DNA from 3 places in the Thioalkalivibrio sp. ALD1 genome. Region 2 is predicted to be linked to each of the others. Evidence: predicted binding sites of a transcription regulator. Region 2 holds the regulator's gene; each other region holds the start of a gene.
What was found. The regulator FliA, encoded in region 2, starts transcription of late flagellar genes. The targets are predictions, from matches to a motif close to GCTAAAGTTNNNNNNNNNNCNGCCGATA.
Positions count from the first base shown of each region.

Region 1: F623_RS0112550 (chemotaxis protein) is a predicted target of FliA. The motif match lies at 8,466-8,493, and genes of this name have one in related genera.
Region 3: F623_RS13605 (flagellin) is a predicted target of FliA. The motif match lies at 7,206-7,233, and genes of this name have one in related genera.

Region 1 is NZ_KB906250.1:219-10,739, reverse strand. Features, by position in the region: gene thrS (threonine--tRNA ligase) at 1-227, shown strand, start outside; gene infC (translation initiation factor IF-3) at 233-766, shown strand; gene rpmI (50S ribosomal protein L35) at 869-1,066, shown strand; gene rplT (50S ribosomal protein L20) at 1,087-1,446, shown strand; gene pheS (phenylalanine--tRNA ligase subunit alpha) at 1,588-2,616, shown strand; gene pheT (phenylalanine--tRNA ligase subunit beta) at 2,616-4,976, shown strand; gene F623_RS0112585 (integration host factor subunit alpha) at 4,981-5,280, shown strand; gene F623_RS0112580 (MerR family transcriptional regulator) at 5,264-5,620, shown strand; tRNA gene F623_RS0112575 (tRNA-Pro) at 5,678-5,754, shown strand; gene F623_RS0112570 (flagellar brake protein) at 5,852-6,568, opposite strand; gene F623_RS0112565 (flagella synthesis protein FlgN) at 6,687-7,172, opposite strand; gene flgM (flagellar biosynthesis anti-sigma factor FlgM) at 7,198-7,512, opposite strand; gene flgA (flagellar basal body P-ring formation chaperone FlgA) at 7,644-8,378, opposite strand; gene F623_RS0112550 (chemotaxis protein) at 8,622-9,551, shown strand; gene F623_RS0112545 (protein-glutamate O-methyltransferase CheR) at 9,825-10,521, shown strand, end outside.
Region 2 is NZ_KB906242.1:334,806-345,326, forward strand. Features, by position in the region: gene flhA (flagellar biosynthesis protein FlhA) at 1-603, shown strand, start outside; gene flhF (flagellar biosynthesis protein FlhF) at 682-1,926, shown strand; gene F623_RS0106220 (MinD/ParA family protein) at 1,913-2,737, shown strand; gene F623_RS0106225 (RNA polymerase sigma factor FliA) at 2,734-3,495, shown strand; gene cheY (chemotaxis response regulator CheY) at 3,553-3,933, shown strand; gene F623_RS0106235 (protein phosphatase CheZ) at 4,035-4,811, shown strand; gene F623_RS0106240 (chemotaxis protein CheA) at 4,893-7,025, shown strand; gene F623_RS0106245 (chemotaxis response regulator protein-glutamate methylesterase) at 7,028-8,134, shown strand; gene F623_RS0106250 (flagellar motor protein) at 8,135-8,878, shown strand; gene motD (flagellar motor protein MotD) at 8,886-9,803, shown strand; gene F623_RS0106260 (ParA family protein) at 9,800-10,521, shown strand, end outside.
Region 3 is NZ_KB906242.1:193,397-203,917, reverse strand. Features, by position in the region: gene F623_RS0105590 (DUF167 domain-containing protein) at 1-30, opposite strand, end outside; gene F623_RS0105585 (class I SAM-dependent methyltransferase) at 214-960, opposite strand; gene F623_RS0105580 (hypothetical protein) at 1,034-1,927, opposite strand; gene F623_RS0105575 (alpha/beta hydrolase) at 2,092-2,952, opposite strand; gene F623_RS0105570 (bifunctional (p)ppGpp synthetase/guanosine-3',5'-bis(diphosphate) 3'-pyrophosphohydrolase) at 3,071-5,284, shown strand; gene F623_RS13605 (flagellin) at 5,364-7,127, opposite strand; gene F623_RS0105560 (YIP1 family protein) at 7,440-8,069, opposite strand; gene cobS (adenosylcobinamide-GDP ribazoletransferase) at 8,145-8,915, opposite strand; gene F623_RS0105550 (histidine phosphatase family protein) at 9,025-9,597, opposite strand; gene cobT (nicotinate-nucleotide--dimethylbenzimidazole phosphoribosyltransferase) at 9,594-10,521, opposite strand, start outside.

The DNA of each region.
Region 1 (10,521 bases), on a different contig from region 2:
GCGACAAGGGTTTCCGCGTCGAGGCGGACTTGAGAAACGAGAAGATCGGCTTTAAGATTCGCGAGCACACGCTCAAGCGAGTGCCGTACCTGCTGGTGCTGGGCGACCGCGAAATGGAAAACGGCCAGGTCGCGGTCCGTACGCGCAGCGGCGAAGATCTCGGCTCGATGGGCCTGGAGGACTTCGCCACGCGGCTTCGGGAAGAAGTCGCGAACCGGCAACACTGACTTGAATTGGAGAAAAGGCTATTAGCGCAGCCAAGACCGTCCGCCTGAACGATCAGATCAACGTACCCAAGATTCGGTTGATCGATGCCGAAGGCGAAAACCGGGGCATTTTCGGTACCCCCGAGGCCCTGGAGCTGGCCCAGGAATCCGGACTCGACCTGGTCGAGATCTCGCCAAACGCCGATCCACCCGTATGCCGGATCATGGATTACGGCAAGTACAAATTCGAGCAGGCGAAGAAGGCGCAGGAAGCCAAGAAGAAGCAGAAACAGATTCAGATCAAGGAAGTGAAGTTTCGTCCCGGCACGGACGAGGGCGACTACAAGGTCAAGCTTCGCAACCTGCGCCGCTTCATCGAGGCCGGCGACAAGGGCAAGGTGACCATCCGCTTCCGCGGCCGTGAAATGCGCCATCAGGAACTGGGTGGCGAGTTGCTGGACAAGATCGAGCAGGACATGTCCGATATCGCGGTCGTCGAACAGCGGCCGAAGATGGAAGGACGCCAGATGATCATGGTGCTGACCGGCAAGAAGAAGTAGGCCGGTCAGACAACAAGGATCGCGCAGGTCTCCGCATACCTGCCGGTCCTCCCATAAACGGCCGGCCCGAATCGGGTACGGCCCAAAATGCCGGAGAAAGCAATGCCGAAGATCAAGACCAATCGGGGTGCGGCCAAGCGCTTCACCCGTACGGGGTCCGGGAAGTACAAGCGGTTCCAGTCGCACCGCAGCCACATCCTGACCAAGAAATCCACCAAGCGTAAGCGTCACCTGCGCAGTCCGGCCATGGTGCACGAGGCGGATGTCGCCGCCGTGCGCAAAATGCTGCCGTACCGTTGATCTGACCGAGGAAGAAAGACATGCCACGAGTCAAGCGCGGTGTAACCGCTCACGCCCGTCACAAGAAGGTCCTCAAGCAGGCCAAGGGCTACTACGGCGCCCGGAAGAACGTCTTCCGCGTTGCCAACCAGGCCGTCATCAAGGCCGGCCAGTATGCCTACCGTGACCGTCGCCAGAAAAAGCGCCAGTTCCGGTCGCTGTGGATCGTCCGCATCAATGCGGCGGCCCGTCAGTTCGATCTCTCCTACAGCCGCCTGATGGCGGGTCTGAAGAAGGCCGAGATCGAGATCGACCGCAAGAGCCTGGCCGATCTGGCCGTGCACGACCTGACCGCCTTCGGCAAGATCGCGGAAAAGGCCAAGGCTGCACTGCCGGCCTGACGAGGTCCTGCAGGATTACCCGCCCGGCACTGCCTGGCGGGTCCCGGAAAGGGGAGGGTCGACGCCCTCCCTTTTTTGTTTCGGGAACAGGGAACACCGGGACGGCGGGCAACCGTCGTCCATCACTTTCGGGGAATGCACGTGGAGCAACTGCAACAGCTCGTCGCCGAGGCCCGCGACCGCATCGAGGCGGCCACTGACCTGAAGGCGCTGGATGATGTCCGGGTGCAGTACCTGGGCAAGAAGGGCTCGATTACCGCCCAGCTGAAGGAGCTCGGCAAGCTGCCGGCGGAGGAACGCCCGGCCGCCGGCCAGAAGGTCAACGAGGCCAAGACCGAGGTCGCCGGCCTGATCGAGGCCCGCAAGCAGGCCCTGGCCGACAGCGCCCTGGCCGAGCAGCTGGCCAGCGAGCAGGTGGACGTGACCCTGCCGGGGCGCCGCCTGCCCGAGGGCTCGCTGCACCCGATCACCCATACGCTGGAGCGCATCGAGGCGTTCTTCGCCGGGCTCGGGTTCCGTGTGGCCGAGGGGCCCGAAGTCGAGGACGACTTCCACAACTTCGAGGCGCTGAACATCCCCGAACATCACCCGGCGCGGGCGATGCACGACACGTTCTACTTCGACGCCCACCGCGTCCTGCGCACCCATACCTCGCCGGTGCAGATTCGGACCATGGAGCAACAGAAGCCGCCGCTGCGCGTGATCGCGCCGGGGCGGGTCTATCGCTGCGACTCGGATCTGACGCACAGCCCGATGTTTCACCAGGTGGAAGGGCTCTGTGTGGACGAGGACATCACCTTTGCGGATCTGCGCGGCGTGCTGAGCGCGTTCCTGCAGAGCTTCTTTGGCCGCGACGACTTGGCCACGCGCTTTCGTCCGTCGTACTTCCCGTTCACCGAGCCCTCGGCCGAAGTCGATATCCAGTGTGTTCACTGCGGCGGTGATGGCTGCCGGGTGTGCAGTCATACCGGCTGGCTGGAGGTGATGGGCTGCGGCATGGTGCACCCGAACGTGCTGGGCCATGTCGACATCGACCCGGAACAGTACACCGGCTTTGCCTTCGGCCTCGGGGTCGAGCGGATGGCGATGCTGCGCCATGGCGTGAATGACCTGCGCCTGTTCTTCGACAACGACATCCGATTCATTCGCCAATTCGGACGGACCGGCTAATGCGCATCAGTATTCAGTGGCTGCGGGACTGGCTGCAGATCGACGAGACCCCCGAGGAGCTGGGCCATCGCCTGACCATGGCGGGATTGGAGCTGGACGCGATCGAGGTGGCGGCACCCGCGTTCAGTGGTGTGCGCGTAGGCCGGGTGGCGAAGGTGGAGCCGCACCCGGATGCTGATCGCCTGCGTATCTGCCAGGTCGAGGCGGGAGAGGCCGAACCGCTGACCATCGTCTGCGGCGCACCCAATGTGCATGAAGGCATGGTAGCGCCGGTCGCGGTGGTCGGCGCGGTGCTGCCCGACAACTTCAGGATCAAGAAGTCCAAGCTGCGCGGTGTCGCCTCCGCGGGCATGCTGTGCTCGGCGCGTGAACTGGGGCTTGCGGAGGATGCCGAAGGCCTGCTCGCACTCCCCACGGACCTCGAGATCGGCGCCGACCTGCGCACGGCGCTGGGCCTGGATGACCACATCCTGGAAGTGGATCTGACGCCGAACCGGGCCGACTGTCTCGGGATGCGGGGGATTGCCCGCGAGTGTTCGGCGCTTCTCGACCGGCCGCTGAACGAGAACGTGGCCGAACAGACCGGGGCAGAGCTGGACGTCAGTGTTGCGGTCCGGGTCGAGGATACCGAGGCCTGCCCGCTGTACGCGGCGCGGGTGCTCGACGGCCTGGATGCGCGTGCGCCCACGCCGCTATGGATGACCGAGCGCCTGCGCCGGGCCGGTGTGCGGCCGCTCAGCGCGATCGTGGATGTCACCAACTACGTGATGCTGGAACTCGGGCAGCCCCTGCATGCCTTCGATGCGGGCCGTCTTGGGGGCACCATCGAGGTGCGCTGGGCGCGTTCCGGCGAGTCGCTGACCCTGCTGGGCGGGGATCAGACCGTCGAACTGGCCGAGCAGGACCTGGTGATCGCCTCGGCGACCGCTCCGGTGGCGCTGGCCGGGATCATGGGGGGCGCCGACAGCGCGGTAGGTGACGACACGACTCGGGTGGTACTCGAGTGTGCCCACTTTGCCCCGCTGGCACTGGCCGGGCGGGCGCGGGCTCATGGCCTGCATACCGATGCCTCGCATCGCTTTGAACGCGGCGTGGACCCGACGCTGGTCGAGCAGGCCATGGAGCGCGCCACGCGTTTGCTGCTGGAGATCTGTGGCGGGCAGTGCGGGCCGGTGGAGCGGGTCGGCGAGCCGCCGTCGTCTCATTTCGAACAGCCGATCCAGCTGCGCCGGCCGCGCATCGAGAGGCTCCTCGGTACGACGTTCGGGGATGCTGAAGTCGAGCGTATCCTGGGCGCGCTGGCTTGCCGGGTGGAGTCTGCGGAGGACGGGTGGCAGGTTTGGGCCCCGCGCGCGCGCTTCGATCTGGAGCGCGAGGAAGACTTGATCGAGGAACTGGCCCGGGTGCATGGCTATGACCGCCTGCCTCAGCGCCTGCCGTCCCCGGTGGCGCCAGCCGAGCGACCCCCAGCCCTGCGCGGGCTGCGCGAGCAACTGGCGAGCGAGGGCTTTCACGAGGTCATCAGCTTCAGTTTTATCGATGCCGAGGCCTCGCGGGCCTTTTATCCCACGGTGGAGCCCCTGGGCCTGGCCAACCCGATCTCCAGCGACCTGGCGGTGATGCGCCCCGGCCTGTGGCCCGGCCTGGTTGCCACGGCGGCCCATAATCAGGCGCGCCAGCAGCCGGACCTGCGGTTGTTCGAACATGGCCTGCGCTTTGTGCCGGATGCCTCCGGCCTGCGCCAGGAGCCGCGTCTCGCGGGCCTGCTGGGTGGGCGAGCGCATCCGGAGCACTGGGACGCCGCATCGCGCCGCGTCGATTTCTTTGATGCCAAGGGTGTGGTCGAGGCACTTTGTGCCTCCGTGGATGCGCCGCTGGGGTTTCGCGCGGAGAAACATCCTGCGCTCCACGACGGGCAGTCCGCGCGGATTCTGGCGGGTGACCGCCCCATTGGCTGGGTCGGGCGCCTGCACCCCGCGCTCTGCAAGCAGTTCGATGTAGAACCCGTTTACCTGTTCGACCTGGATGCCCGAGCGATCCTGCACGCCCCGGTCGCCCAGTTCACGCCGTTGTCGCCGTACCCCTCGATCCGTCGTGATCTGGCGCTGGTTGTAAAGGAGGCGGTCCCCGCAGGGGATGTGCTGAATGCAATCAGGGAACTGAACCTGGAATTGGTGCAGGGCGTGCGCATGTTTGATGTCTACCAGGGCAAGGGCTTGAATCCAGACGAGAAGAGTCTTGCTTTGGGCTTGATTTTGCGGGCTTTTGATCGCACCCTAGGCGAACAGGACGTAACAAACGTCACCGACAAGGTCGTCGAGCATCTGCACGCTCGCTTCCAGGCAACCCTGAGGCAGTGATTCCATGGCAGCAGTGACGAAGGCGGACCTTGCCGCCGCGCTGAACGAAGAACTGGGCCTGAACAAGCGTGAGGCCAAGGAATTCGTCGAGATGTTCTTCGAAGAGATGCGCCAGTCGCTGGAGGAGGGCGAGGGCGTGAAGCTCTCGGGCTTCGGTAATTTCATCCTCCGCGACAAGAACCAGCGGCCCGGTCGCAATCCGAAGACCGGCGAGGAAATCCCGGTCTCTGCACGTCGCGTGGTCACCTTCCGTCCGGGGCAGAAGCTGCGCGAGAGGGTCGAAAGCTATGCTGGAGGCGAGTAACCACCAGGAACTGCCCGCGATCCCGGGCAAGCGGTACTTCACCATTGGCGAAGTCGCCGAACTGTGCCAGGTAAAGCCCCATGTGCTGCGCTACTGGGAGCAGGAGTTTCCGATGCTCGAACCGGTCAAGCGGCGGGGCAATCGGCGCTACTACCAGCGCCAGGACGTGATCCTGATCCGCCAGATCCGGGCCCTGCTGTACGAAGAGGGCTATACGATCAACGGCGCCCGGCAGAAGCTCTCGGGCGACGAGGCCAAGGGCGATCGCCAGCAGGCGCGCCAGATCATCCAGGACACAATCTCGGAACTGGAATCGGTTCTACGCGTGCTACGGGCCTGATTCCCCGCGGACCGGGTTCTTTCGTGAGGGCGGGGAATCGGATATGATTCGCGGCTTCGGGGCGTAGCGCAGTCTGGTAGCGCATCTGCATGGGGTGCAGAGGGTCGCAGGTTCAAATCCTGCCGTCCCGACCAATATCAATCACTTGTAGAAAGTGTTTCAAGTGAATTAAAAAGGCCGCTTCAAGCGGCCTTTTTTCGTGTCCGGGGTATATCCGCGTGGGTTGAGCGGTCACTCCATCGAACGTCGTCGTGCCTCGCGCTGGTAGTAGAGCAGGGCGATGTTGATCTGGCGCTCCAGCCACTGGTTCATCCCGGTTATCTGGAACCCGGCATACACGTAGCCATCGCGTGGGCTGCGGCGGCGGTTGGCCAGTCGGAGATCGCCGCCCAGGCGCTCACTGACATCCGGCAAGAGCAGGTTCTCGAAACGCATTGGGCTTCCGATCTCGAGGTCGTCTACCCATTCCTGCGGTACCTCCACGCACATTCCCTGGACCGAGAGGTCGGCCAGATCGCCGATCCCGGGTTCGTCCCAGTCGCCGTACTGCAATTCCACGCCCGGGCGCTGACTGATGGGGATGTGCACGCGAAAGGTCTCGCGACGCTGGAGGTATTGCAGTGTTTCCGGGTAGGGGCAGACGTACAGGGCTCCAGCGTCCTCGCGTTCGGTGCGCGAGACGACGGCCGAAAAACGCACGGCAACGCCGCGCAGACTGGCGAACACCCGGATGCGGGTGCCTTCCTTTACATGACGATTGGCTTCGATGGGGGTGAGTTCGTCGAGGAAGAGTTCGCGTGTTTCGGAATCGAGGCGGACCAACGCGGAGTTGTACAGCGGACCATCGTCATCGAGCCGGACATTGACGAGGGTGAGCTTGTGGTCCAGATCCTTGAGGATGCCGGCGATCCGCTCCGGCCGGTCGACGGTATAGTCGGTCTCGTCCATGCGTGGCGTAGTTGTCGTTATTGGGCCAAGCCGCACGGTACTGTCCGGCGGCCCGGAATACTAGCCCCGCGTGCGGGTCGGAGAAGGGTGAAAGAGTGTCGCGCAGAGCGCGCGCGGGTCATGCGCGAGTGATGCGCCGACCAGTCCGGCTGCCGGACTGTGTGCGGCCGTAGGGGTCGTAGGTGGGGGCCGGGCCAGGCTCCTCGCCGCGCAGGATCTGAATCGAAAGCTCCACGCGGCGACGGTCACGATCGATCAGGCGGGCATTTCCCTGGTTGAGGGTGTTGCAGCGCTCCACCGAGCGGCGCAGGGCCTGCCAGTGATCCTCCAGCTCGGCGCCGCCCTCTAGGCGGTTGAACAGTCGTGCGATGCCCTCGGGCGTGTAGGTTTCGCCAGCGGTCTCGAGTGTCTCGCGTTGTCGGCGACTCTCGGTCTCCAGGTCCTGCAGGAGTGTCTGTTTCTGGGCGACGACGTCGTGCAGGTTGTCAGCTGCCCGCGATTCCACGGCCCGGGTCTCCTGCAGCAGGATCTCTTCCAGCTGATGGCTCAGGCGAATCGAGGCCTCCAGCGAGCGGAGGAAAGCGTGGCGTTGTTCGGGCGACATCGTCGGGGTTCTCTGTCAGTGGCTCTTAGCGCAACAGGCTTTCCAGCTCGATCATGCGATCGGCCAACTGCTCGTTGTCCACCGGGTACTGGCCATTGGAGATCGCTTCGCGCAGTTCGGCGACACGCGCCTCGTCGAACGGGGCGTTGTTGGCAGCCTCGGAGGCGGCGTTCATCGCCTGCGCCGCACCGGTCAGGGTAACGGAGTCATCCTGACGTACGGGTGCCGAGGCATTGCCTTTGGCACCTGCATCGGGCCGGGACGTCTCTTCGCGGCCCTTTACGCTCGAGGTATTGCCATCCGGGCGCAGGCCGGGTGAGTTCGGGCCTTTGATATCCATCATTCGATTTCCTGTTTTTGCAATTCTACTGCAGGGGTTAGCGGCAGCATCAGCTGAAACTGTAGTCCCTTGAGCCGTGAATATTCGAGTCGCTTCACAGTTTGTGGATGGTTGTGGGTCATCTCGCCATTCTACAGCGCGACGCGTACATGTCCGGACTCCAGTACCTCGCCTTCCACGACGCGCCCGGAAGAGGTGTTTTTGACCCGGACGCGATCGCCCAGGATGCCATTTTCCAGTGCCTCGCCCTGCATGCGGATCACCACCGAGCCATTTTCGGCCAGAATCGTGACACGTTGGCCGCGGCTGACCACCTCGCGTTGGGTGACGTGCTGCTGGCCCAGGATCTGGCCCGGTCGAATATTGCGCCGTGTTTGCAGCCCCACCAGCTCATTCTTGTTCTCGAAATAGCTTCCTGCATGGCGCGAAGTCTGAATTCGCTTGGTGCGCAGATCCCCTGGAAGGATCGTGTGCTGGCGCCGCAGGGTGCGGCTGGCGACCAGGACCTCCGCATAGCGCTCGACCGTGACCGGGACGAAGATCGACCAGCTCACCGGGGCCTCGCACTGAACCTGGACCGCCGTATTGCCATCGCGCCGTCCTCCGGGCGGGAACCGGGTCTCCAGTGCCTGGCTGCATCGGGCCAGGCGCAGGCGGTTGTCCAGCCGCCCGATCTGAATCTCTACCGCTTCGTCGCCCGGTGTAATGTTGAGCTCCTCCTGGATAAAACGCTCCGCCGCCAGACGGATGTTATCCACTGCCTCGATCTCGGCCTGTGCCGTCACGGAGACCACGGCCAGAATGAGACCCACTACGGCCGTGAGCCACCGGGAGCGAACGAAAGGTTGAGGTATGGGCTGATTCATGGTCTGGGTGCGTACCGGCTCGTCGGTCTTCAAGAGGCTTCTGGTCCTTGTGCAAGCAGAAAACATGCCAGAGGGTTGGGTCTGTCCTCTCAAGAGTGGCGACGGGCGGCCGTTATGGAGGCAAGAACGCATGCAATCGGCATGTAGCGGCGGTTTGTGGCATGACAGCGCCAGTCCCGGCGGTGCACACTGGGCCCGGTGGGTCGGTGTGGCCGGCCGCCGGGCGAGGGGGAGAACAGGACAATGAGTCAATTCATTGACGACGTGAATCAGCGTACTCAACTGGTGGGGCAGAACCGCATGGAACTGCTGCTGTTTCACCTGGGGAGTTCGCAGACCTTCGGGATCAACGTATTCAAGGTGCGCGAGGTCATCCCGTCTCCGCCGCTGCGGCAGATCCCGGGATCCCTGAGTGTTGTGCGCGGTGTGGCCACCCTGCGAGGCGGGACCGTCCCCATCATCGATCTGGCGCGCGCGATGGGGTTGCGTACCGCGGTGGGCGAGACGGACGACCACAAGGTGGTCGTGACCGAATTCAACCGATCGGTCCAGGGCTTCTGGGTGTCGGCCGTCGACCGCATCGTCAACGTGAACTGGGAAGATGTGAAATCGCCGCCACGCGGGACCGGACGTGAATCCTTCCTGGTGGCCGTCACCGAGATCGACAACAAGCTGGTCGAGATTATTGACGTCGAGCGGGTGCTGTCGATCGTCAATCCGTTGCCGTCACGTGTATCCGACGAGGTGCGTGCGGAGGCCGAGGAGGAGCGGGCCCGGCACGGTCAGCGAAAGATCGTGATCGTGGATGACTCGGTGGTTGCACGCAAGCAGATCGAGGGTGCGATCAAGGGGCTGGGTTGGGAGTACCTGGTGTTCAAGGATGGTCGCGAGGCGCTGGATTTCCTTGAGGAACAGGCGCAGGCCGGTACCGTCGACGAAGTGATCGAGATGGTGATATCGGATATCGAGATGCCGCGGATGGACGGCTATACCCTCACCGCCCGGATCCGTGCGAACGATCAGTTGAAAGATCTGCGGGTGTTGCTCCACTCATCGCTCAGTGGCGAGTTCAATACGGATATGGTCAAGCGCGCCGGGGCAGATGCGTTTCTGTCCAAGTTCAACCCCGACGAACTGGCCGAAGCCGTGCTTGACCAAACCCGCAGGGATTGAAGCCGGTGCCTGCGCGGTTGGCGTTAATCGACCGATTCGACCCCGGCGGCATGGGAGCGGTAACGGATTGCCGGGCACCTGGGCATCAGCGGCCATGGCGCGCCGCATCCATCGCCCGTCGGGAAGCTGTCGGCGTCCATGTGGTTGCACGTATACTGCACCCGTGCGGCACGGGGACGCGCTTGTTCCCCGGCCGGGTTTTCCGACACGCTGTCAAGGATTCGTCATCAACGTGCCCGTCTGCCCGTATCGTCGACTTTCAGGGATGACTTCGTGATCGATTCGCGCGACTACGAGGAGTTCTCGCGTTTCCTTTCCGAATGCTGTGGCCTGGTGCTGGGCGACAGCCGCCAGTACCTGGTGTCCAGTCGCCTTTCACGATTGCTGGACGAGTTCGGTTACAAGAGTGTCCCGGAGCTGTTGCATGCGATGCGTCAGGCGCCCAATCCGCGTCTGCGTACGCGTGTGATCGACGCGATGACCACGAATGAAACTTCCTGGTTTCGCGATGGGTTCCCCTTCGAGATTCTGCGTCATGTCCTGCTCCCGGAGCGCGCGGAGAAGGGTGCAGGGATCAAGGTCTGGTCGTCCGGTTGCTCCAGCGGACAGGAGGCCTACAGCATCTCCATGGTGGTATCCGAGTGGGAGGAGTCACGGCCCAGGCGCGTCGTGCCGGTATCCATCATGGGTACGGACCTTTCGGAGAAGATCCTGGACGACGCCCGCCGGGCCGTTTACGACGGCCTGAGCATTGTGCGTGGCCTGAGCGAGGCGCGGCGGGCGCGCTTCTTCGAGACCGTGGCGGAGGGCCATCGCGTGCGCCCGGAGATCCAGCGCCGCTGTCGTTTCCAGAAACTCAACCTGATCGACAGTTATGCGGCTCTGGGCAAGTTCGACATCGTGTTCTGTCGCAATGTGCTGATCTACTTCTCCGCCGAGACCAAGCGACAGGTTCTTGACGGAATCGCCC
Region 2 (10,521 bases):
GAGGCGCAGCATCTGCTGGATCAGCTCGCGCGGCATTCGCCGAAACTGGTCGAGAACCTGGTGCCGAAGACGCTCTCGCTGTCGGTAATCCTGAAGGTTCTGCAGAACCTGCTGGCCGAGCAGGTATCGATCCGCGATCTGCGCACAATCGCCGAAACCCTGGCAGAGGAGGGAGTCAAGAGTCAGGATCCCGGCACTTTGACCGCGGCGGTCAGGGTGGCCCTGTCACGCTCGATCGTGCAGGACCTTGTGGGACCGGACGACGAGCTGCCTTTGATCGCGTTGGATCCATCGTTGGAACAGCTTTTGCATAAGTCTCTGCAGGGCAGTAACGGCGAGACGGTGGGACTGGAGCCGGGTCTGGCGGAGCGCCTGCAGCGTTCGGTCTCCGAGGCGGCACAGCGTCAGGAAGCCAGTGGCCAGCCGGCCATCCTGGTGGTGGCCCCGGAGATCCGTTCCTGGATTGCCGGATGGCTGCGGGGCGCCGTGCGCAATCTGGCAGTACTGGCCTTCACCGAGATCCCCGACAACCGGCGGATCCGTGTGGTGGCCACGGTCGGACAGGAAGATTCGGCCCGGCAGGCAGCACCTGCGAGCGCCTGAGGCAAACAGTAGCGAGCGGCTCCGCCAGGGCAAAACGGGAGAACAGCGATGAATGTGAGACGGTACCGGGCACGCGACATGCGCGACGCGATGCGGCAGGTGCGCGAACAGCAGGGCGACGAGGCGGTTATCCTGTCGAGCCGGCGTGTGGATGGCTGGCTGGAGGTGGTCGCGGCGCTGGAAGATGGCGACGCAGGAGTCTCCGAACGCGAGCAGCAGGCCGCCGTGAATGCAGTCCATGCCCCGCGAGAGGCGCCGGCATCGGGGTCGCGTGCCCCGGCTGCTTCGGCCTGGCCGGCCGATCCGGAACTGGTCGCGATGCGCCAGGAGCTGCGAGACCTGCGCAGTCTTCTGACGCGTCAGCACAGCGACAATGAGGCCGCACAATGGGCGGCGCGGCATCCGCTTGCGGCGGAATGCAAGGCGCGCCTGATGGACCGGGGCTTCAGCGAATCACTGGCGCGCAGCCTCGCCGGGAGCATCCTCGACGACAGCACCGTGGAACAGGCGTGGGAGCGCCTGCGCGCCAGGCTCTCGGGGGCGATTGCCACCCGCCACCCGGATATCCTGGACGAGGGGGGTGTGCTGGCACTGGTGGGTCCTACGGGAGTGGGCAAGACCACCACACTCGCGCGCATCGCCCTGCGGCAAATCCGCCGCATGGGCGCGGATTCGGTTACGCTGGTCACACTGGATTCACAGCGTATTGGGGCGACCCGTCAATTGCAGGCCTTTGCGACTATGGCAGGGGTGTCGCTGCGGGTGTTGCAGGGCGTGCGCGAGTTGCGGGACATGACCGCGCGTTTGGATGATGGACATCTGGTCCTGGTCGACACCGCGGGTCAGGCGCCCTCGACGGTGGGAGACGAGTCGCTGTTCGCCGGCTGGCCGGGTCGCGTGCGTTGCGAGAGCTGGCTGGTCGTCTCCGCGACGACCCAGGCCGCGGCGCTGCGTCGGGTGCTGGATGCTTTTCGCAAGACGGAGCCGACGGCGCTCGTACTGACTAAACTGGATGAAGCCGAACAGTTGGGGGAGACGTTGTCGGTATTGCTCGATCAGCATCTGGGACTCACCTTTGTCAGTGATGGCCAGCGGATCGCGGAAGACTTCCATCGGGTCGAGACGGGTGATCTGACTCGGCGGGCGCTCGGCGAAGAGCGTCGGCCCGCGCGCGGAATGTCACGCGATGAACGATGGACCGACGAAACCCTTGCGGACTTCACCAGCGCGCCTCGCAGCGAGGCGGCAAGGCGCACCAGCCGGGATGCGGGTGTCCTGGAAATGATCCATCCGGTGGGAAAGGGACGTTATGCCACGCACTAATTCGCCGCTGAAGGTCATCGCGGTCGCCTCCGGCAAGGGCGGGGTTGGCAAGACCAACGTTTCGGTCAACCTGTCCGTCGCGCTCGCACGGCTGGGGCGCGAGGTGATGCTGTTCGATGCCGATCTGGGGCTGGCAAATGCCGACGTCTTGCTCGGACTGCGGCCCGAGCGAACCCTGCACGATCTGGTGACCGCACAAGTCGAGGATCTGCAGGACATCCTGATCGACGGTCCCGAGGGGATCAAGGTCATCCCCTCGGCCTCGGGGATTGCTTCGATGGCCAACCTTTCCGAAGTCGAGCACAACGGGTTGATCCACGCGTTCAGTGCCTATTCCAAACCGCTGGATGTACTCGTGGTCGACACCGCGGCCGGATTGCAGGAATCGGTCACGACCTTTTGCCGCGCGGTCCAGGAGACCCTGGTGGTGGTCTGTGACGAGCCTGCCTCGATTACCGATGCGTACGCCCTGATCAAAGTGCTGCACCGAGATCATGGCATTCGGCGCTTCCGTCTGGTTACGAACATGGTGCAGGATCGCGCTGGTGCCGAGCGATTGCTGCAGAAACTTGCAACCGTTTGTGGCAACTATCTGCCGGAAGTCATCCTGGACTTGGCCGGGTACATCCCGATGGACGAGAATCTGCGCAAGGCCGTGCAGAAGCGGGCACCAGTCGTGCAGCAGTATCCCGGTAGCCCCGCGGCCAAGGCCTTCACCGAACTCGCGCGCACCGTCGATCGCTGGCCCGTGGCGCGGGGCGTTGATGGCGGCGTCGGGTTTTTCGTCGAGCGAATGCTGCAGAGTGCATGATGTCGTCGCGTAATCGCCTCCCCGGATACGAGAGCGTGGCCGCAACCGGCCACGAGCAGCGCGTCGCGGAGCACATCGAGCTGGTGCATCGCATCGCACATCATCTGATGGCGCGACTGCCGGCTTCGGTGCAGGTGGACGATCTGATCCAGGCGGGGATGATCGGGTTGCTGGAGGCTGCACGGCAGTTCGAGGGCGGGCAGGGCGCAACCTTTGCCACCTATGCCGGTATTCGCATCCGCGGCGCGATGATCGACGAGTTGCGGCGCTGCGACTGGACGCCACGCTCCGTTCACCGGAACAGTCGCAAGATCGCCGAGGCCATTCAGGCGGTCGAGGCCCGGGAGGGACGCGCGGCCCGCGGTAGCGAGGTCGCCGAGGTCCTCGAGGTGCCGATCGACGAGTACTACGCAATGCTGCAGGACCATGCGGGCGCACACTTGTTTGCACTGGATGATCTGGGCGGCACCGATGGCGATGCCGACCGGGTGGTTGAAGGGCAGGAGGCCTCGCCCGCGAGAGCGATGGAGGTGGGGGCTTTCCGCGAGGAGTTGGCCGCTGCGTTGGGGGATCTGCCCGAACGCGAGCGCCTGGTGCTCTCGCTTTATTACATTGAGGAGCTCAACTTGCGCGAGATTGGCGCGGTTCTGGGTGTGACGGAGTCGCGCGTCAGCCAGATTCGCAGTCAGGCCGTGATCCGGCTGCGCGCTCGCATGGGATCCTGGCTCGAAGACGGTGAGGCTTTGCAGTTATTCTGACAGCCACGCCATTGGTACCCACAAAAATTTATCCCGGAGTGACCTGTGGACAAGGGAATGAAAATTCTCATCGTGGATGACTTCTCCACGATGCGGCGGATCATCAAGAACCTGTTGCGTGATCTCGGCTTCAACAATACGCAAGAGGCCGACGATGGCAGCACGGCACTGCCGATGCTCCAGAACGGTGACTTCGATTTTCTGATTACCGACTGGAACATGCCCAATATGCCGGGCATCGATCTGTTGCGGGCGGTGCGTGCGGACGACAAGCTGAAGACGATGCCGGTGCTGATGGTGACGGCGGAGGCCAAGCGTGATCAGATTGTCGAGGCGGCCGAGGCGGGTGTGAACGGCTACGTGGTGAAACCATTTACCGCGGAAACCCTCAGGGAAAAGATCGACAAAATATTCGAACGCATTGAATCCCAAGGGTAATTGGGGTCTTGAATGCGGTACCCGCGGTCCGCGCAACGCCGTGGCCAAGGGGTAGATCCCGGTCAGCACGCCCGGGGTAGGGAGCGAGCAAGGGGCTTTGGATGACCAAACAAGAAAAATCGGTGGAGGAGCAGCAGCTTGCACGCGCACGCGAGCTTGTCCAGGTTCTGGAAGCAGGCGATGACGTTGCCGCCCGGGGGCTGATTCAGGATCTGGCGCGGCCATACGATCGCGAGCTGTTTGACGAGCTGGGCAAGCTGACCCGTGATCTCCACGAGGCCCTGCAAAGCTTCCGCGGTGATTCGCGACTGGTCGAGCTGACCCAGGCCGAGATCCCGGATGCGCGTGAACGCCTGAATTATGTGGTCACGATGACGGAAAAGGCCGCTCACGAGACGTTGACCGCTATCGAGACGAGCCTCCCGATCGCCGAGTCTTTCAGCCAGCAGGCGGGTGTGCTGACGGCCAAGTGGACGCGCTTTCGCAATCGCCAGCTCTCGGTGGACGAGTTCCGCGAGTTCGCCCGCGATCTCGATGAGTTCTTCGCCCAGGCGAACAACGACACCGAGGAACTGCGGCGCCTGTTGTCCGAGGTGCTGATGGCACAGAGCTACCAGGACATTACCGGTCAGGTGATTCGTCGGGTGATTCAGCTGGTGACGGATCTCGAGGAGAATCTGGTTTCGTTGATCCGGCTGTCGAGCGGGCGCATGGAGACGGTGGAGGCCGCCGAGAAGAAGATGGGGGGCGACCCGGAGCAGCGTGAAGCGGACCGGCGTGGACATGGCCCGGCAGTGCCGAAGACTCAAGATTCCGGCCAAGATGTCGTTCAAGGACAAGACGAGGTGGACGATCTGTTGTCCAGTCTGGGCTTCTAGGGGATGCCGATTCGATAATCGGCATCGCTTTCCCTGGACCCATCCCTTAAACGGCAAGCCTCACCGGAATGGAGAGACCGAATGGCCATCGACCCCAACGACGAAATCCTTCAGGACTTCCTGATTGAGGCCGGGGAACTGCTCGAAGGGCTCAACGAGCAGCTGATTGATCTGGAGCAGCATCCCGATGACCGGGATCTGCTCAACGCAGTATTTCGCAGCTTCCACACGATCAAGGGCGGCGCGGGCTTTCTCAGCCTGGATGCGCTGGTGACGGTCTGTCATCACGCGGAAGACGTCTTCAACCTGCTGCGCAATGGCGAGCGGCGTGTCGATAGCCACTTGATGGATACTATGCTTCGGGTGCTCGACACGCTGAACGTAATGTTCGGCGACCTGCGTTCCGGGGTGGAGCCTACTCCGGCCGAGGCGGATCTGGTCGAAGACCTGCGGAAGATGGCCAACAACGAGGACGTGGCTGGTGACTCCGAATCCGAGGCAGCCCCGACCGCAGATGTACCCCCTGAGCCTGAGCCGGCGCCCCCCGCCGAGGTGGAAGCCACCTCCACGGCCGCAGGTGACGATGCAGGCGATGATTCGGGGCTGGTGGGCGCGGATGACGAAATCACCGATGACGAGTTCGAAGCCCTGCTCGATACGCTGCATGGCGATGGTACCCCGCAGGCGGTCGAAGCGGCGAGCGGCTCCGGGGAGTCGACTGGCGCGGAATCCGGTGAGGGTGGGGCCACCGATGGTGGCGGAGACCTGATCTCGGACGACGAGTTCGAGAACTTGCTGGACGAACTGCAGGCGCGTGGGAATGGACCCCCCGCCAGTGCGTCGCCGGCATCTTCACCTGCAAAAGCCAGCGATGCCGAAGCCCCCGAAGAGTCGAGCGCGAAGCCCGAACCTGCCGACGATCCCAAACCGTCTTCAGCGCCGGAACCCGCCAAGGAGCCGGCCAAGCCGGCGGCTGCGGGCGGCTCCCGACAGGCTTCTCAGGGTGAGACCTCGGTGCGCGTGAATACCGAGCGACTGGACGAGATCATGAATCTGGTCGGCGAACTGGTGCTGGTCCGCAACCGCCTGAGCATGTTGCGCAGCCAGCATGTGGACGACGAGCTGGGCAAGGCCATCAGCTCGCTGGCGTTGGTGACCTCGGATCTTCAGACGTCGGTGATGAAGACCCGCATGCAGCCGGTCAACAAGGTCTTCAATCGTTTTCCGCGCGTGATCCGGGACTTGTCGCGCAGCCTCGGCAAGGAGATCGAACTGGAGATCTTTGGCGAGGACACCGACCTCGACAAGAATCTGGTGGAGGCTTTGTCGGATCCGCTGGTCCACCTGGTGCGCAACGCGGTGGACCACGGCATCGAAACCCCCGAAGTGCGCGAAAAGGCGGGCAAGCCGCGCAAGGGTACGGTCGTACTGGGTGCCGCACAGGAAGGCGATCACATCGCGCTGCTGATCAAGGACGACGGCGGCGGCATGGACCCGCAGGCCCTTCGGCGCAAGGTGGTAGAGAAGGGCCTGATGGAGCCGGTCATGGCAGAGCGAATGACCGATCGCGAGGCCTTCAACGTGATCTTCATGGCCGGTTTTTCCACCAAGACCGAGATCTCGGATGTTTCCGGGCGCGGGGTGGGGATGGACGTCGTCAAGACCAAGATCTCGCAGCTCAATGGCACCATCGAGATCGATTCGGAGATTGGCGTCGGGACCACGCTGCGGGTCAAGCTGCCACTGACTCTGGCGATTCTCCCTGCATTGATGGTCATCCTCGACGGGCGGCGATTCGCGATCCCGCTGGCGTCCGTCTCGGAGATCCTGGACCTGGATCTGACCAAGACCCATTACGTGGACGATCAGGAAGTCATTGTAGTGAGAAATCAAGCGCTTCCAATTCATTATCTCAAGCGTTGGTTGAAGCCCGGATTTATCCCCGAAGCGAAACCGGAATCGCATGTGGTCGTGGTGCATACCGCAGACCGCAAGGTGGGGCTGGTGGTCGATGATCTGGTGGGACAGGAAGAGGTGGTCATCAAGCCACTGGGGCAGAATCTGCAGGGCGTCAAGGGTTTGGCGGGTGCCACGATCACGGGTGACGGTGGGATCGCGCTGATCCTGGATGTCGCCGATCTGGTGGGCCTGCTGACGCACAAGCTCCCGTCGGCGGGCCGCACCCGGCGTCCCGCACAAACGGTCGAGGGCTAAGAATGCCAGTAAAGGTACTGGTGGTGGACGACTCCGGGTTCTTCCGCCGTCGCATCGCCGAGATTCTGGATTCCGACGCGGGTATTGAAGTCGTCGGCAGCGCGGAAAACGGCGAGGAGGCGATTCGCAAGGTCAAGGAACTGGATCCCGATGTCGTGACCATGGACATCGAGATGCCGGTAATGGATGGCATTACCGCTGTGCGCAGGATCATGGCGGAAAATCCCCGCCCGGTGTTGATGTTCTCGAGCCTGACGACCGAAGGTGCTCAGGCGACGCTGGATGCGCTGGAGGCCGGGGCGGTCGATTTTCTACCGAAGCGCTTCAGCGATATCGCGTCCGACGAAGACAGCGCCCGCATGTTGTTGCGCCGACGGGTGCGCAGCCTTTCGCGCAGCCGGGCCCGCTCGGCCAGCGAACCCGGAAGCGTGCGGCCGGCGGTGGAGGCTCGGCCGTCGGCGCGCCGCGAAGAGGCGGACCGCAAGGCCGCCGAGGTGCAGCGTCAGGCGCCGCCGGTCAGCCGCCCGGCGGTACCGTTGCGCCAGGTTCGCGCCGTGCTGATCGGGACGTCCACGGGTGGGCCGGTGGCTCTGCAGGAGGTCCTTAAAGGGCTACCCGCGAATTTTCCGCAGCCGATTTTGCTGGTCCAGCATATGCCTGCGAGCTTTACGCCCGCGTTTGCCGAACGCCTGGATGCAATGTGCCAGATCCGGGTCAAGCAGGCCGAGGACGGAGATGTGATGCGTCCGGGGGTCGCCCTGCTGGCTCCCGGGGGGATGCAAACCACCCTGGAGCGCGGTAGCCAGACCACGGTGCGGGTGAGCGAGAGCCCGTTGGGTACGATCTACAAGCCCAGCGTGGATGCCGCGTTCAGTTCGGCGGTGGAGGCTTTGCGTGGTCAGGTGTTGGCCGTGGTGCTGACCGGAATGGGTGCGGACGGTCGCGAGGGTGCGCGGGCACTGAAGGCCGCCGGTGCGCAGGTCTGGGCACAGGACGCCGCGACGTCGGTCGTGTATGGCATGCCCGCCGCAGTTGCAGAGGCTGGGCTGGTGGACCAGGTGTACCCGTTGCCGGAGGTTGGCCCGGCACTGGTGAAGGGGTTTTGCTAGATGGATATCCTGAGCCTCATCGGGGTCACCCTGGGGCTCGTCGCGGTGCTCGGGGGGAGCATCGCGAAAGGGAGTGGTCTGGGTGCACTCTGGAATGCGGCCGCGTTCGTGATCGTGGTGCTCGGGACGCTCGGGGCCACCCTGGTACAGGCCCGGATGGCGGTTTTCCTGCACGGGATGCGGATCCTGCCCTGGGCCTTCAAGCCTCCTCGGATCGACAACGAGGCGATGCTGGAACGCATCGTGGAATGGTCCAACGTGGCACGCAAGGAGGGGCTTCTCGGCCTTGAAACCCTGGCCGACGAAGAGAACGACGAGTTTGCCCGCAAGGGACTCCAGCTACTGGTTGATGGCTCCGAACCGCAGACGATCCGCCAGATTCTCGAGGCGGACCTGGACAATCGCGAGCACTTCGATACCCAGGGCGCCAAGGTATTCGAGAGCATGGGGGTCTACGCCCCGACGCTGGGTATTGTGGGGGCCGTGATGGGGTTGATGGCGGTCATGCAGAACCTCGCGGATCCGAGCAAGCTCGGGGCGGGGATTGCCGCGGCCTTTGTCGCCACCATCTACGGGATCGCTTCGGCGAATCTGCTGTTCCTTCCGGTGGCGAACAAGCTGAAGTCGATTATCCAGAAGCGCTCCCAGCATCAGCTGATGCTGATGGAAGGTCTGATCTCCATCGCCGAGGGGGAAAACCCGCGCAATATCGAAAGCAAGCTTAGCGGCTTCATCCGCGAGTGAGGTCGCAATGGCTCGGCGCAAACGCCACGAAGAAGCAGAGAACCATGAGGCCTGGGCGATTCCGTATGGCGACCTGGTCACGCTGCTGCTCGCGTTCTTTGTGGTGATGTACGCCATCTCCTCGGTGGATGACGGCAAGTATCGGGTGCTGTCGGAATCACTGGTCGATGCGTTCCGTGCCCCGGCCCAGACCGATCCGATTCAGGTCGGTGAACCCACCGTGTCACGCGATCATTCCCTTGACGAGATGCGCGCGCTGGTACCGATCGAGGTACAGCCCGGCATTATGGAGGAGGGTGTGGCACCCATCGACATGGCCTTCTCCGGTCTGCTCGACGACGCGGGCACGGATGACGAGCTTCAGGAATTCCTGGAGGCACTGGCCGATGTGGCGGACGAGCTGGAGATGGCGATGGCGCCACTGATCGAGGATGGCGATCTCCGTGTCAGTCGCGAGGCGTACTGGCTGGAAATCGAGATTACCAGCCGACTGCTGTTCGGGAGTGGCTCGGCCACACTGAATCCTGAGGCCCGGGCCTTGCTGGACGAGGTCGGGGCGATTCTCGCGCCTCGTGTCTCGCGAGTGCACGTCGAGGGCCATACGGACAATGTTCCAATCCAGACGGCGGTCTATCCTTCCAACTGGGAGCTCTCGTCGGGGCGTGCAGCGGCCGTGGTGAGCGTGTTCGAAGATGCGGGCATCGAACCGCAGAATCTGGTGGCCCTCGGTTACGGGGAACATCGGCCGGTAGCCAGCAACGACACGGAACAAGGGCGGGCGGAGAATCGGCGAGTGGCCATCGTGGTTCTCCCTGGTGCTCGGCCGCGCGAGGATGGCACGCAGGAGCCCGAGCAGCTGCGAGAGGACCTGCCTTTGTCGCTGCAGTCACCGACGATGGATGGAAACGGGGGGAGTTCCGAGTGAAAATCTGGGCGGTTGCCAACCAGAAAGGCGGGGTCGGCAAGACCACGACAACGGTGACCCTGAGTGGGTTGCTGTCTGGACCGGAACAGCGCGTTCTGATGGTCGACGTCGACCCGCATGGGTCGCTGACGGCCTATTTTGGGCATGACCCTGAAACGGCCACGCGCGGGGTGTACGAACTGTTCAGCCAGTGTGCGGAGGGCAAGCGCCCGGATCCGCGTGGATTGATCCGCGAGACCCGTTTCCCGGGTCTGGACCTGCTGACGGCCAGCACGGCACTGGCCACGCTCGATCGGCAATTGGGTACGCGCAGTGGCATGGGCCTGGTGCTGCGCCAGGCGCTGGAGCAGGTCGCAGACCAGTACGACTATGTGCTGATGGACTGCCCGCCCATGCTGGGAGTGTTGATGGTGAATGCACTGGCCGCCTGTGATGAGCTCCTGGTTCCGGTGCAGACGGAGTTTCTCGCGCTCAAGGGGCTCGAACGCATGATCAACACCTTGAAAATGGTTCAGAAATCGCGCAAGGCCGAGCTTCACTACCGGATCATTCCCACCCTGTTTGACCGGCGCACACGTGCCGCCCACGAGGCGCTCGCGGAGTTGCGGCGCCTCTACGGAGATGAGGTGTGGCCCGGCGTGATTCCGGTCGATACCAAATTCCGCGATGCATCGAGTGCGGGGCAGCCGCTTTGCTTCATGATCCCGGATGCCCGGGG
Region 3 (10,521 bases), 140 kb from region 2:
CTGAACCTGCAGTTTGAGGATATCGCCCATCCACGGGCCGAGCCCCTGCTTTCAATGGCTTGTGGGGTTGGTGCCCCCTGTTCCCCGATCCTGCGTTGCGCCGCTTGCGGGTAGAACCACTACCCGCTACACGACGCGCCTTGTCTCGGAAAACAGGGGGCACCAACGCGGACGTGCGATTAAATCAGCGTCTCCTTAACCGGGCCACAAGTCCTATTCCGCCGGCCGGGTCGCCCGATAGGCGCTGAAAACGCCGAGTTGCACTTCACGCTCGACGTCGCGAAAGCCGACATCCTCCAGCACGCCCATGATTCTCTCCGGCGGCACGCACTCGTTGATCGTGTCCCAGAAATAGCGCATCAGGAGGTGGCCATCCGGGTCGCGCGTCAGCAGACGGCTGAGAAACGGGATGAAGTCGCGGAAGTAGAACCGCGCCATCTTGAACTGGCGTTCGGTGCTGGGACGCGAGACCTCGAGGATCATGCAGCGACCGCCCGGCTTGAGTACACGGAAGTACTCGCCAAACAGCTCGTGCAGGTCGCGCACATGGCGCAGGCCGTACCCCATGTAAACGCGGTCGAACTGTTTGTCCGGCAGCGGCAATTGCTCGCCCAGACCCTCGATGAAGCGCGCCTTGATCGAGCGCCGGGCCACGTCAATCATGCCGCGGCTGGGATCGACACAGGTGATGTTCTCGTCACCGACCACCTTGCGCACTTCGCGCGCCACCGGGCCCGTGCCCGTCGCGACATCCAGGACATCCATACCGGGCTTCAGGCCAGACTGCTTCAGCGCGTAGCGGCGATACGCCTGGCCGGTGCCCAGAAAGCCCCAGCGCAGGATGCGGTCGTAATGTGGCGCCGTCCGGTCGAACAGGTCGTCGACAAACGCCCGCTTTTCCGACTCGTCGCCGTAATAGTCCTTCAGCACCGGATGCGGTTCATAGCCCGTATCACTCATCAAAGCCCCCCATTTTTTCGTGTGCTGCGTGCCGACCCCCGCGTGACTGTACACAGCGAGCGACCCCAAACGGCTACCCCTCGCGGTACAGCCCTTCGATCTCCACCAAAAGCTCGCTGCGGCAGATGTCGCCATGCAGGATCAGTACGTCTACGTCGTCGCCCAGACACTGGCGCAGATGACGCCACGCTCGCGCGCCGTCCGCGCGATGGCGCAGATAGACCTTCAGCATCGAGAGCTCGCCTGGATCGCGCAGGGCCACGGAGCCCTCCTCGGAGGCCGCCTCCAGCAGCACGCCAATGTTGCGCAGACTCTCGTCAATCTGTGCCTCGAGATCACCGGCATGCCGACTCTCGTGACCCACAATGCTTGCCGTGCCGGAGATGAACAGCTCCGCAGCCCCGCCCGCTTCCTGACTCATCCGTGCGCGCGCGAACGACGGGCTGCGCGGGCCGTACTGCCGCGGATAGCGAAATGCACTGACCTGACGCGGATTCTCGATGCGCAGCGTGGTCTCGCGCATGGCGATGAAATAGATCAGCATGCCGTCGACATGCGTGCCGATAGCCGTCGCTGCCGGCAAGTGCCGCTCGAAATCCGGCAGCGCCTCGAACACCCGAGCGCGCCCGGCACAAAAGCTGCGATAACGCTCTTGGCCGTGCAACTCCTGGTTGATCTCGGGGAAGTAGTTCCAGGCGCGCACCAGATGCCCAAAGCCTCGCTGCTGGCAGGCCTCGAGAATGGCGTGATAGGCGTGCTCGGTGATCGCCTCGGGATCCTCGTCGGCACCATGCGCCCTATACCAGCAGCCCACGAGCCGGTCGCCCGCTTGCGCCAGCATCAGGTCAGCAATCTGTTCGGTGCGTACGGCCCCCGCCGCATACCAGAGCTCGGGCGCCACCTCACTGCCTTCCGGGATCTCCAGCGGCTCGAGACCCAGGGCGATGTCGATACCATCGGGACGCAAAGTAGCGCCGGTAGCGCCCCCAAAACGCAGCGTCAGGATTGGCGCGGCATCCCGGCCTTCCTGTCGTCCGATCGCGAGCCCCGGAGGGCCAAGTTCAAGTTGAGGCATTCATGCGTCCATGCGGTTCGAGGCAGGCACAAAAGCAGGAGATTTTATCACCACGCCTATCCCTCGTCCCCTTCTTCCGACCGCTCCGGCGGACGCAGCTCCAGACCCGCGTCTTCCAGAAACTCGCGCAGACCTTCGGTATAGCGGGGCCCCGTGGCGCGGAACGCGTCGTTATGGCCACCGTCCATTTTCATCAAGCGCGCGCCGTCGCCACTCGCCTCCAGCAGGCGCTCGGAGTGCGCAAACGGCACGATCTCGTCATCGCGCGCATGCGCCAGTAGCAGTGGCGCCTCGATCGCCCCAACCCGCCCCAGCACGTCATATTCATGCCGGATCAGGGCGCGCACGGGCAGCCAGGGATAGATCTCCGCTCCCAGGTCGGCCGCCGAGGTGAATGCCGCCTCCAGGATCACCGCCGCAGGATTCTTCGTTTCCGCCAGCCGCGCCGCCACGGCGGCGCCCAGAGAGCGACCGAACAGCACGATTTCGTCGGGTTCGTACTCCAGGTGTTCGCGCAGCCAGTTCCAGGCCGCGCGGGCGTCCTGATGGGTCCCCTCCTCGTCCGGGCGACCCTGGCTCTGGCCGTACCCACGGTAGTCGATGATCAGCACGGCCAGCCCCAGATGGTGGAACTGCTCGAGTGACTCCAGGCGGTGCCCGATGTTGCCCGCATTGCCATGCAGGAACAGCAGGACGGGCGCATCGTCCGCCGGCCCCGGCAGATACCACCCGTGCAACTGGACACCGTCCTCGGTCTCCAGCGCCACATCCTCGTACTCCAGACCGATGTTCGAGGGATTACCGATTACATTGCTGCTCGGCATGTAGATCAGCCGGTCCTGTGTCAGATAGACCAGACCCACAATCAGGGCATATCCGACCAACAGAACGAGGACCAGCTTGATAAGGTTCAGCATGCCCTGATCGTGACCGGGCATCGGTGCGAAGGCAAGCCAAACCCGACACCCGTCACACAAGTTGCCGTCAATCGCGGCCTTGGCCCCAGGTAAGCCTGACGTACAATACGCATTCACCATGCGCCACTCGCTACTCACCAACACCGACCTGCAGGGCCTGGACCGCGACCAGCTGGTGGCGCACTTTGCAGGGCCCAACGGCGATTCGACGTCATCCGACGCACTGACAGACGCGCTGGCCATGGCGCTGGCTTCGGTGGACACCTCGAGTCTCGAAGCGCACCCCCTGGACGTTGCCGAGATCCTGCGCCAACTGAACGTGGATCGGCAGACGATCACCGCCGTCCTTCTGGTCAGCGCGTATCTCGCCCGACAGGTCAACGAACACTCCCTCAAGGAACGCTTTGGCGACTCCATCGCACGTTTGACGGTCAACGTGGCCACGCTGGTGAGCCGTCGTTTCGAGGCCCCGGCAGGGCGTCCGGAACAGGCCGAACGCCTGCGCCGCATGCTGATGGCGATGGTCGACGACGTGCGCGCGGTGCTGATCAAACTCGCCTATCGGGTGCAGCACCTGCGCCTGGCCGTCAAGGAGCCGGACGACGGCGCTCGCGTACTCGCACAGGAAACCCTTGACGTGATCGCCCCGCTGGCGAACCGTCTGGGCGTAGGTCAGCTGAAATGGGAGATGGAAGACCTCGCTCTGCGCATCCTCGAACCCGAGACCTACCGCGAGATCGCCAAGGGGCTGGAGGAAAACCGCACCGAGCGCGAGACCTATATCGAGCGCTTCGCCCATAGCCTGCGCGACCGGCTGGCCGAAGCCGGTATCCGGGCGCGGGTATTCGGACGGCCGAAGCACATCTACAGCATCTGGAAAAAGCTGCAGCGCAAGCAGACCTCGCTGGACGAGCTCTACGACCTGCGCGCCACCCGCGTAATCGTCGACGAGCTCGCCACCTGCTACACCGTACTCGGCATCGTGCACAACGACTGGCGCCACCTGCCCAGCGAGTTCGACGACTACATCGCCAACCCCAAGGACAACGGCTACCAGTCACTGCACACCGCCGTGGTCGGTCCCGAGGGCAAGGTCGTCGAGGTGCAGATCCGCACCCGCGAGATGGACGACTTCGCCGAGCTCGGGGTCGCCGCGCACTGGCGCTACAAGGAGGGCGGGCGCGAGGACCAGGCACTCAACCGGGCGATCAGCAGTCTACGGCAACTGCTGGAGGCCACCGACAACTCGGATCAGAACCTGCTCGACGAGATCCAGAGCGAGCCACTGCACCAGCGCGTATTCGTGCTCACGCCCCAGGGCGAGGTGATGGACCTGACCCAGGGCGCCACGCCACTGGATTTCGCCTACGCCGTGCACACCGAGGTCGGCCACCGCTGCCGGGGGGCCAAGGTGGACGGGCATATCGTACCGCTCACCTACAAGCTTAAGTCCGGCGAACGCGTCGAGGTGCTGACCACCCGTGAGGGCGCCCCCAGTCGCGACTGGCTCAATCCCAATCTCGGCTATCTGAACACCGCCCGCGCCCGCTCCAAGGTGCGCACCTGGTTCCGCCAGCAGCACCAGGACGAACACCTGGCCACCGGCAAGCACCTGCTCGACCGCGAATGCCAGCGCCTGGGCTGCGGCACCGACCTGGACCGCAGCGCCCTCGCCGAAGCCATGAAGTTTCAGACCTTCGACGAACTGCTGATCGCGCTGGGCGCTGGCGATATCACCACGAACCAGATTGCCGGGCGCATCTCCCAACAGCTGCGCGAGCAGCGCCAGGCAGAGAAAAGCCGTACCGAAGAAGCCGCCCCACCCCGGCCGGCCGAACCCCGCCGGGAAGGCCGCATCCAGGACGACGAGATCCGCATCCGCGGCGTCGGCGGACTGCTGACCACCCGCGCGCGCTGCTGCAACCCGCAAACGGGCGACTCGATCGTCGGCTTCATCACCCGCGGCGCCGGCGTCTCCGTCCACCGCAGCGACTGCGTCAACATCCTGCGCATGCCGGAGGAAAAGCGCGGCCGCCTGATTCCCGTATCCTGGGGCGACGAACCCGAACGCGAACCCATCACCCTCGAGCTCGAGGCCCACGACCGCGCCGGCCTGCTGGGCGAAGTCGGCAACGCCTTCTCCGCCAGCGGCATCAACCTGCTGCGCGTAAGCACCCGCACCGACCCCAACGACCGCAGCGTGCACATGGAACTCGAAGCCGAAATCACGGACCTCGGCGAACTCAGCACCCTGTTCGACCGCCTGCAATCCCTCGGCAGCGTCCAGTCCGTCCGCCGCATCCCCAGCCCTGGGGACGCTGCGAAGCCGTAGCCACCCCGGCTGTTTCGCGGCATCGGGCAGCGCGCTGCGCGATTACCACGCCAGCCTGTGCCTGCCTTGATTTCCCCACTTACTGCAGCAGGGCCAGGGCGTTCTGCGGGACCGCATTCGCCTGCGACAGCACCGAGGTACCGGCCTGCTGCAGGATCTGTGCCCGGGTCAGCTCGGCCGTCTCGGTCGCGAAGTCCGCATCGCGGATACGGGACCGGGATTCCTCCAGGTTCTCCGAGGTCTGCGTCAGGTTGGAGATCGTCGACTCGAAGCGGTTCTGGATCGCCCCGAAGTCACTACGGATGTCACTCACCGCGGTCAGCGCCGAGTCCACTCGCTCGATCACGTTGTTGGCGTTGGCGACCGTCAGCACATCCACGCCCGCCAGGCTGCCACCAGGCTCATTCTCCTCGCTGAAATTGAGCACGTTCAGCCCGACTGTCCCCCCAATGGTGATCTCCGAAGAGGAACGCACGTTCAACTGACCATCCTCGCCCACAAACGCTCGGGCCTCGCCGACCAGCGCGGCATTCATCGCGTCGATTAAATCCTGCTGGCTCGAATAGGTGCCGGCCGCCACCTCGACAGACTCGTTATCACCCGTCCGGATTGTAAAATCACCTTCGCCAACTTCGATGGTCTGGGCAGGGGTCAACGTCCCAGCGGCCTGGACCGTATTTGACTCAGTGCCCGTGTTATCGCTCATTTCAAAATCGGTGATTACGAAGTCGGTCGTATCGTTATTTTCGACGAGAAGGTTCGTACCGTCGTAAATAACCGTGATGTTGTTTTCGTCTATCGCGTTTGTGATTGCTGTCGCCACATCCCCGCCAGAGTCGCCCTCATTCCAGCTGAAGGTCACGTCAACGTCACCACTGCCAAAATCATAGGTGAACGAGCCACTGCCGCCGGTCGACAAATCCAGATTGTTAATCGGGCCGAGAGATGTCGTCGAATTGGAACCTGCAATCACTGACCTAGGCCCCACCGTGTTGGCATCTTCACCCGTGTCATCGGACAGGTTGACGTCAATGGCCAGGTCGCCGCCCGCATACGCCTCGGTCAGGCCGATCACCAGCTCGCCATCGACCACGGAGGCCTGGACGCCGTCCGGCAGACCGCCCCAGCCGTTGATCTCAGTTGCCAGACCCTCAAGATCGTCGACATCCCCGGCCGAGATCGTCAGCGTCTCGCCACCCATCTCGATGGTCCCGGTGACCCCGTCCCCCTCATCGAAGTCCAGATCCCCGAATCCACCAATCGTCAGTTCGGGGGTGCCTGCGGACAGCACCTCGCCAAAATCCGCGTCGCTGGTCGCCGTCGCCATCTTGCCGATATCGCCGAGACGGGTACTCGATTCGAGGTTCAGATCGATGGTCTCGCCCACATTGGCGCCCACCTGGAACTTGGCATCCCCAAAGCTGCCATCCAGGATCTTCTGGCCGTTGAACGAGGTCTGGTCCGCAATCCGGTCGATCTCCTGCAGACGCTGCTGCACCTCGCGGTTGATCGCCTCGCGGTCGGAGTCGGAGTTGGTCGCGTTCGCCGACTGCACGGCCAGCTCGCGAATACGCTGCAGGTTGTTCTGCACCTCCTGCAGGGCCCCTTCACCGGTCTGCGCCAGCGAAATGCCGTCGTTCGCGTTACGCACGGCCTGGTTCAGACCGCGAATCTGCGTGGTAAAGCGCTCGGAGATCGCCAGCCCGGCGGCGTCATCCTTGGCGCTGTTGATGCGCAGGCCCGAGGACAGTCGCTCAAGGCTCTGGGCAAGCGCGCCCTGCGAATTGCTCAGATTGCGCTGAGCATTCAGGGACATGATGTTGGTGTTGATGATCTGAGACATGGTCGCTCTCCTGTAAGAGTCTTGCGTCACCGCCTCGGCGGTTCTGGCGAACGGGCCAATCCCCGCTCTCAGGAGCCTTAACGACCTCCCCCTGAGAACCTTTAGCTCAGAACCACAATTTTTTTCATCCCCCCGGCAAATGCTTGCCACCCCCACCGCAGCGCCATCCCGATCCCGACTGCCGCACCCGAGTCGTCAACAAAGCGGACCCCAGTTCTTTGGTTGCCCCCTGTAGGAGGCCAGCCCTCTGGCCGATCGATGTTCAGCAGTGCCCCATCGGCCAGAGGGCTGGCCTCCTACAGGGCGGGCGCATCAGATCAGCCAGGTGGTGCCGATGCGGGTCTCGGGGGTGGCGCCGGGGATCAGGTCCATCAGCAGCCAGCCGAAGATGAGGGTGATGAAGGCGCCGCAGAAGACGGTGGCCACGAACAGACCGATGCGATTGCCGCGCTTCAGGCCGAGGATGCCGCACAGTGACCAATACAGCAGCCACAGGCTGTAGAAGATCAGCAGCAGGCCGATGGTGTTGCCCCAGGGCCAGGGAAAGGCGGCGGCCACCTTCCCCACCCAGGCGGGCAGCAAGCCGATGGTCACGGCCAGCATCGCCTGATCCGGATGGGAGTAGCCCTGGAATAGCTCGGTCAGGTAGTGCGCGGACCAGGCCAGGCCCAGCACCCCGATGCTCATCGCCAACACACTGTAGACGCCAAAGCCCCATGCGCCCGGCATTGCCCCCGGCGGCAACCCCGTCGGGATGATCTGGTACAGCCACTGGCTGACGATCACGCTGACCAGCAGCACCGGGAACGCCAGATGGAGAAAGGTCTGCCACCAGGGCGGGGCCGTTTCCAGTTCGGCCGCCTCGCGTACCGCGCGCAGTGGATTCGTCAGCGTACGCAGGACTAACCGGCCCGGGTTCAGGCGGGAGGGAAATGAGCTCATCCCGTCAGTATGTGGCAATCCCGTGACGCTTTTGTGACAACACCGGCCTCGCACCTCGCCTTGGCCGACCAGCGCCTAGCCCGCGAGTGCCAGCACCAGAATCACGAGCGTCAGGGTTTCCACCAGCTCCAGCGTCGCCCCGGCCGTATCGCCGGTGAACCCTCCCAGCCAGCGCCTCAGCACGCGCGTCGCGGCCCACAGCAGCAGGCCAAGGGCGAGCAAAGCCGGTATCACGCCCCAAAGGCCGGACAGCAGGCCCAGCACCAGCACCACGGTGGCCGAGGCGGCGACAACGCCGATGGCGGCGCCCCGTGGAAGGTGCTGCGCCATGTCCGCACCCAATCCCACGGGGTTCACGTAGGGGGTGGTTAGAAACAGAACCGGCGGAACCACGCGCCCCAGCAGCACCGCGAGCAGCAGCGCAATCCAGGCACCGGCCTCGACCACTGCCACCAGCGCCGTACCTTTCAGCAACAGGATCAGGACCAGCGCCGCGACCGCCATCGGGCCACAGGCCGGGTCTTTCATGATGGCCTGGGCCCGCTCCGGATGCCGCTGGCCGCCGACCCAGGCATCTACCGTGTCCGCCAGCCCGTCCAGGTGCAGCGCGCCGGTCAGCGCCACCCAGAACGTCAGCACCAGCGCCGCGACCAGCAACACCGGCGCTCCGGGAATCGCGGACAGCCCGATGCCCACCAGTACCAGCAGCAGCCCCAGGATCAGCCCCACCAGTGGATAGGCGAGAACCGAGCGACCGAGGTCCTCGGGTCGGGGATCCAGCGCAGGTGTCGGCACGCGCGTCAGGAACTGCAGAGCCAGCCAGAAGGGGGCAAACACGGAGTTCATTGCGCCTCTCCTTCCAATCTTACTGTAGGAGGCCAGCCCTCTGGCCGATTGGGAATATGCCAACGCCCCATCGGCCAGGGGGCTGGCCTCCTACATAGGTTCTGCCGGATCACGAGGGCATCCCTGCGCGCTGGCTTGGTTCGACTACGTGCAGCGAGGCCAACGGGACTTCGATCGACAATAGCTTCTCCAGCGGCCAGCCCTCCTGGTGGGCACGCAGCAGGCGGATCACTCCGGCGTGTGTGACGACGAGGACGCGATCGGCCGTCGCGACCACGCTTTGCTCCCAGCCGGCCAGCACCCGGTCGCGGAAGCTGCCGAGGTCTTCGCCGTTCGGTGGCGGGTAGCCGAACGGGTCCTCCCAGAACCGACCCAGCGCTTCGGCGTCCGTCTGCATTAGGGCCTCGGCCGTTTTCCCCTCCCAGTCACCGAAATGTAGTTCCTGCAGGCGGGGATCGCATTGAACCGGAATCCCGGCCGCGCGGGCAAAGCCTTCGGCCGGGAGTCGGCAGCGCTGCAGTGGCGAGCACACAACGCGATCCCACTCGCCGGAGGATTCGAACGCCGCGCGCATCGCCCGCTCACCTTCCGGGGTCAGCGGATCGTCGCAGCCGCGCCCGCGAAAGCCGGTGCCGGTCGTCTCGCCGTGGCGCAGCAGGCCGACCCGGGCTGCCGCATTCACGGGGTATCGCCCGATACGCCAGCCTCGGCGAAGGTGGCCATGCCGGAGTGCAGCTCACAGGCCAGGCGCAGCAGGGGCACGGCAGTGGCTGCCCCGCTGCCCTCGCCGAGGCGCATGCCCAGATCGAGCAGCGGCTCGGCCGCCAGTGCTTCCAGCAGCCGCTGGTGCCCCGGCTCCGCCGAACTGTGGGCATAGAAAAACCAGTCCGCTGTGCCCGGGCACAGCCGCTCGGCCACCAGCGCCGCCGAGGTGCTGATGAAACCATCGACCAGCACCGGCAGCCCGATCTGCGCCGCGGCGATGTAGGCACCGGCCAGCCCCGCGATCTCGAAGCCCCCAAGACAGCGCAGGCTGCCCAGTGCCTCGCCACGCACCCCTGCGTGGGTGCGCAGGGCCTGCTCGATCACTTCGGCCTTGTGGCGTACGCCATTCGCGTCCAGACCCGTGCCGGGCCCGGCCAGATCGACCGGCGGCAGATCCAGCAGTGAGCAGGCGAGTGCAGCGGCCGCCGTCGTGTTCCCGATGCCCATCTCGCCACCGATGAACAGTTGTGCCCCACCCCGTCGCGCACGCTCGGCACACTGGCGGCCGGCGTTCAGCGCGCGTTCCAGTTGCGCCGGTGTCATCGCGGGTTCCCGGGCCAGGTTGGCGGTGCCGGGGCCCAGGTTCAGCTGCTGTACACCGCTGACGGCCGGTGGCTGTGCCACGGTACCTAGATTGATCACCTCGATGGACGCGCCCAGGTGCCGCGCCAGCACCGAGATCGCCGCGCCGCCATTCGCGAAGTTCGCGACCATCTGCGCGGTCACCGCCTGCGGGAAACGCGAAATGCCCTCCGCCACCACACCGTGATCGCCCGCAAAAACCGCAACATGGACACGCTCGAGCGTAGGCTGGGCCGCACCCTGCATAGCGGCCAGGCGC